DNA from 2 places in the Streptomyces sp. NPDC021080 genome. Region 2 is predicted to be linked to the other one. Evidence: riboswitches for the same ligand, from Rfam matches in the RefSeq annotation. Region 2 holds a riboswitch; the other holds the start of a gene.
What was found. Region 2 has a riboswitch for cyclic di-AMP ahead of ACH4S8_RS10105 (C40 family peptidase). Riboswitches for the same ligand answer to the same signal wherever they lie in the genome.
Positions count from the first base shown of each region.

Region 1: it holds a riboswitch for cyclic di-AMP, as region 2 does, so the genes downstream of both, ACH4S8_RS39680 (transglycosylase SLT domain-containing protein) here and ACH4S8_RS10105 (C40 family peptidase) in region 2, are expected to answer to the same signal.

Region 1 covers NZ_JBIRQM010000023.1:104,283-107,218, reverse strand. The annotation lists cyclic di-AMP (ydaO/yuaA leader) riboswitch at 800-992, shown strand; gene ACH4S8_RS39680 (transglycosylase SLT domain-containing protein) at 996-1,757, shown strand; gene ACH4S8_RS39675 (HAD family hydrolase) at 1,914-2,723, opposite strand.
Region 2 covers NZ_JBIRQM010000003.1:627,530-630,465, forward strand. The annotation lists gene ACH4S8_RS10095 (ATP-dependent Clp protease proteolytic subunit) at 58-693, shown strand; gene ACH4S8_RS10100 (hypothetical protein) at 701-1,006, shown strand; cyclic di-AMP (ydaO/yuaA leader) riboswitch at 1,344-1,540, shown strand; gene ACH4S8_RS10105 (C40 family peptidase) at 1,544-2,017, shown strand; gene ACH4S8_RS10110 (LysE family translocator) at 2,165-2,788, opposite strand; gene ACH4S8_RS10115 (LysR family transcriptional regulator) at 2,899-2,936, shown strand, end outside.

The sequences.
Region 1 (2,936 bases), on a different contig from region 2:
CCTCCTGCGCCCGTACGTGATGGACGCGCACCCTCCGGCGACCGTGTACGCGTGGACCCCCGGACCTCCAGGTGGGCGACCTCGCCCGGCCCTCCCTCTCGGTGACCCCGGCCGCGTACGCGCTCCGGGACACCCCGGCGCCGGTGCGCTCCTCGCGGCACACGGGGGTCGACACGGGGCGCCTCGTCCCCTGCAAGGGCTGCGACGGGGTCGCCTTCCACCGGGCCCAGAAGCGAATCCCGCGCACGGCCGGCCGGCGGAGCCACGCAGCCGACACAGCCGACACAGCCGACGGACCTTGCAGGGCTTACGGGGCTTATGGGGTTTACGGGGCTTACGGAGTGCGGGAGTTCACCCCATGCACCTCGCACTTACAGCGAACTCCCTTGACGCGGGCTGCAGTTCACCTCGCACCGAGTCGGGTCCGGCTCCCGCGCGGTCGGCGCTTCCGTCCCCGACGAGCCGCGCTCCCCGACGTGTCCCGCGCCACAATTCCCGCCGCACGAAGGGCCGCTCGGCACCCTCCGGAGGGCCCCGCAGCGGCCGCCACCACAAGCGCAATGCCCGATTTACCCCGCATGCCTCCTTGATGCTCTTTGGTCTCGTGAGTTGGGTCACCGGCGAGTCCGGCCGCCGCCATGGACCCGCTCCCGACCAACCCCTTCGCTAAAGGCAAGTTGAGGATCCAATTCCGGCACAATCGGACTTTTCACCACCGCCCCAACCAGGAGAAAGCGATCTTCGCAGTCAAATCTCGCCTTGTTTCGGACATGTGCTCTCGCATACGTTCTGGTCGACCCCGGGCGGATCGCCGAATCCTGCCGCCGCCCGGAAACCCATCGACCCACGCACGGCAGGAGCGGGGGAACCACAGGTAAGCCGCCGATCCGGACATAACGGACCGGCTAGGGGTGAAGCCGCGCTCACAGCGCGGCCGGGCATCTCCCGCCCGAACCCGACAGCTCACCTCGCAGGCGTCGGAGAGGAAATTCGTCATGCCCATACGAGGCAAGCACCGCCGCACGAAGACCAACGTCATCACCCGGGGCATGATCGCCGCCGGAACGGGCGGCATCGCCCTCGCCCTCCCGCTCGTGAGCGCCACCGGCGCCAGCGCCGCCACCCCGGCCCAGGCCCCCCAGGCCGCCCACACCGCGGTGGTCCCCAACGTGCACCTCATCACCTACAAGGTGGTCGCGGGCGACACCCTCTCCAAGGTGGCGAAGAAGTACCCCAAGAGCGGCGGCTGGAAGAAGCTGTACACGGCGAACCGCGCCGTCATCGGCGACAACCCGGCCCTGATCCGTCCGGGCCTGAAGCTGACCGTCGGCACGAAGTCGCTGGGGACGACGACCGTCCGCACCACGGCGAACGCGACCTCCGCCGTCGCCAAGTCCAAGACGACCACCGTCACCCAGGCCTCCGTCAAGACGTACGCCAACAACCTCGACGGCTGGATCAAGGAATCCCTCGACGTCATGGCCAAGGCGGGCATCCCGGGCAGCTACGACGGCATCCACCGCAACGTGATGCGCGAGTCCTCCGGCAACCCCAATGCCATCAACAACTGGGACTCCAACGCCGCCGCGGGCATCCCCTCCAAGGGTCTGCTCCAGGTCATCGACCCCACCTTCCAGGCGTACCACGTCGCCGGCACGTCGATGAACATCTACGACCCGGTCGCGAACATCACCGCGGCCTGCAACTACGCGGCCAAGACCTACGGCTCCATCGACAACGTCAACGGCGCCTACTGATCCCGCCCCGCACCCCCTTCTTCACCCGCACCCGCCGACGGCGCCTCCCCGGCCCGTCGGCGGGTGCGTTGGGTGTACAGGGGTGTGTAGGGGTGCATCGGAGCGCTGGGATGTGTCGAGGTGTGCAGGAGGTGCGTCACGGATGCGCCGACGCCCCTAGAAGCCGAAGAGGCGCTCCAGGACCACGGCGATCCCGTCGTTCTCGTTCGACAGGGTGATCTCGTCGGCCACCGCCTTCAGCTCCGGATGGGCGTTGGCCATCGCCACACCCCGGGCCGCCCAGTCGAACATCGGGATGTCATTGGGCATGTCACCGAAGGCGAGCGTCGCGCACGGCGTGAGTCCGAGGTGCGCCGCGGCGAGAGCCAGGCCCGTCGCCTTGGTCACCCCGCATGGCTGGAGTTCGACGGTTCCGGGCCCCGACATGGTGACCGTCGCCAGCGAACCGACCACTCCCCGTGCCGCGGACGCCAACTCGTCGTCGGACAGGGACGGATGGCGGAGCAGCACCTTGCTGATCGGCTCCGCCCAGAGGTCGTCCCGGCGCGGCACCCGCACCGCCGGCAGCGTCGGATGCGGCATCACATAACCCGGTTCGATCAGCGTCAGCCCGTCCACTCCGTCCTGGTCGACCGCCGCGTACAACAGCCCGACCTCCGCCTCGATCTTGCCGAGCGCCGTCTCCGCCAGTTCCCTGTCCAGGGTCACCGACCACAGCATGCGGTCCGCGCCGGCGTCGTAGAGCTGCGCTCCCTGCCCGCACACCGCCAGTCCCTCGCCGCCGAGTTCGTCCAGGAGCGGTCGCACACGCGGTGCGGGACGGCCCGTGACCACGAGATGCCGGGCACCCGCCCGGGTCACCTTCGCCAACGCGGCACGTGTCCGGTCGGAGAGTGTGTCGTCGCCGCGCAGCAGCGTTCCGTCCAGGTCAGTGGCGATGAGTGAATATGCAGTCGGAGCGGCCATGATCCGAAGAATACGGATCGAACGACTCATCGGCCCGGCGTGAACCGGACGACGTCCGGTATCCCGTCAGCAACGCCGTTCACCGCACGGTGGTAAGCGCGTTGCGACCGCTTCGGATCACTCAAGCTCCGCTTCCGCCCACACCGACTTTCCCGCACACGACCGACCACAACACCCCAACACCCCCTGGAACAAGGGCAACTCGCCAACAGG
Region 2 (2,936 bases):
CCCTGACGACGTACGTCCTGTACATTTTTTACAGACATCGATGTGAGGAGGCGCGCCATGGACAGCCCGTCCGCCCGCTACGTCCTGCCCGAGTTCACCGAGCGCACGAGCACGGGAGTGCGGACCCTGGATCCGTACTCGAAGCTGCTCGGCGAGCGGATCGTGTTCCTCGGGACACCGATCGACGACACCGCGGCGAACGACGTCACGGCGCAGTTCATGTACCTCGAACACCAGGCGCCCGAGCAGGACATCTCGCTGTACATCAACTCCCCGGGCGGCTCCTTCGGCGCGATGACCGCGATCTACGACACCATGCGGTTCGTGACCTGCGACGTCGAGACGATCTGCCTCGGCCGGGCGGAGTCGACCGCGGCGCTGCTGCTGGCCGCCGGGACTCCGGGCAAGCGGCTCGCGCTGCCGGGAGCCCGTGTGCTCCTCCGCCAGCCGTCGCTCCCGGAGCCGGTCGAGGGGCAGACCGGCGATCTGGTCATCCAGGCCGAGGAGTTGGCCCGCACCCGCGAGATCCTGGAGGAGATGCTCGGGCGCCACACGGGACAGGGCCCGGAGCGGGTCGCCGCGGACATCGAGCGCGACAAGATCCTCGACGCGCCGACGGCGCTGGCCTACGGGCTGATCGACCGGATCGTCCCGAGCCGCAGGCCCGCGGGCCGGACGCCCGGCGCGAGGTGAGCGGCCGATGATCCCGGACCTTCCCCCGCTGCCCGCACTGACCCGCGCCGAGGCCGAGCTGATCGACCGCTATCTCGACGTGGTCGACCTGGTCGGCCGCATCAATCCGTCCCGCCCCGGAGACACCTATCGCGGCCTGAGGGCGGCTCAGGCGCTGGTCGGCAAGGCGGAGGCCCTGCGGGACGCTCTCGCGCTCATGCACCAGCGGGGTGAGAGCGAGGTGCACGCCCCGACACTGGCCCAGGCTCTGCGGGTGCTCGGCGGTGAGCGCCGGGCGGCCCGGGTCACCGTGCCGCCCGAACCGGGAAGTTGACGGACCCACACCGGCGGGCCGGTACGCGCGGCGGGGCGGTGACGTCCAGCCCGCGACTCAAACGGACCGGATGGTGTACCCCCCGATGGCGTATTTACGGGTCCTTTCTGCGACCCCTCCGAGTTGCGCAACACGCGGAGGGCAAAGGCCGGATGAGGACCTTCGCCGCAGGTGCGGACCTCATCGGTGTCCCCAACACGTGCCCGAACAGAGGGGTGTTCACTCGAACGGGTGATTGGTGAGTAAGCCCACAAAACGCCGGTTCCGCTCGGTTTTTTCGACTCTCATGAGTGAAGATCCCTTCCGACGACAAGCCCCCGCCACAGCGGCGGGGCGGTCCGGGCGGACGCCGAGTCCTGCCGCCGCCCGGATGCCCGGTCGACAGGAGTGGATCGGCAGGAGTGGAGGACCCAGCTAGACGGGCCGCCGGAACAGTTCCGGGCGGTCCTTGGGGTGAAGCCGCAACCGCGGCCGGGCAACTTCGCCAGCCCGAATCCGACAGGTCATCCTTCACAGGCGGCTGACGAAGGGTTGCGCATGACTGCGCTCAATCGTGTCCCGTCGCTGTGGACCAGGGCCGGTACGGCCTCGGCCCTCACCCTTGCCGCGGTGGGCGGCAGCCTGGTGGTTCCCGGCGCCGCACCCGACGCCGAGGCGGCCACTCTCGCGACGCGGGCACTCCAGGTCGCGGCGTCGAAGCACGGCTCCCCCTACCAGTGGGGCGCCACCGGACCGCACCGCTTCGACTGTTCAGGGCTCACGCTCTACTCGTACAAGAAGGCGGGCAAGACGCTGCCCCGTACCGCCGCGGCGCAGTACAACAAGACGCACCATGTCTCGGCCTCGCACCGCAAGGCCGGTGACCTGGTGTTCTTCCACTCGGGCCGGAACGTGTACCACGTCGGCATCTACGCCGGTAAGGGAAAGATCTGGCACTCCCCGAAGACCGGGGAAGTGGTGAAGCTCGAGAGGATCTGGACGAGGAGCGTCTGGTACGGCAGGGTCGGCTGACCCGCGCCCGGGGCGGCGGACCTCGCCGCCCCCGGTGCGGGCCCTTCCCGGGCCGCTGCGGCGCCCTCCCGGCACCCGGGGGACTCCTTCGGACGGCCTCTCGGCTCCCGAGGGGCTCCGGGCTCCCGAAGCGCTCCGCACGCCCCCTCAGCTCGTGAGGGGTTCCAGCACCAGGACGAGGCCCAAAGCGGTGAGGGCGCCGCCGGTGAGTCCCGCGACGGCACGTGCGGCACGCGGCCCGCGCAGCCACCGCCCGAGCCGGTCCACCAGGAGCGCGACCGCCGGGAACCACACCAGGGCCAGGACGACCACGATCAGCGCGAGCAGCAGGGTCCGCGGCATCGCGGCACTGCCCGCGGGCACGAACTGCGGCAGCAGGCTCAGGAACGTGATGGGCGCCTTCGGGTTGAGCGCGTTGGTGACGAAGCCCTGACGCAGCGGACGTGCGCTCCGGGCCGTGCCGGTCCCGTCGGCCGCCACCTCGCTCGGACGGCCCGGCGATCCGAGCGTGCGCAGGCCCAGGTACAGCACATAGGCCCCGCCGAGCAGTTGGAGCGTCCGGAAGAGCGCCGGCACGGCGGTCAGGACGGCGGCGACCCCGGCGACGGCGAGCGCGGTGTGGAGCAGCAGTCCGCCCGCGATGCCGAGGGCACACGCGACTCCGGCCCGGCGGGAGACGAGGGCGTTGCGTACGACGACGGTGAAGTCCGCGCCCGGCATGGCGACCATGCCCGCGGCGACGCCCGTGAAGGCGATCAGCTGTGCGTCCATGCCCCCAGACTGCCGGGCACGGGCCTTCAGCAGGTATGTCGAATATCCTGGCCCGGTCTTAAGCGATCGTTTAGACCCGGAAGGGTGCCGCCGGGCCGGGGAGGGATGCGGTGTACGACCCGACGCGACTCGCGGCGCTGGTGGCGAT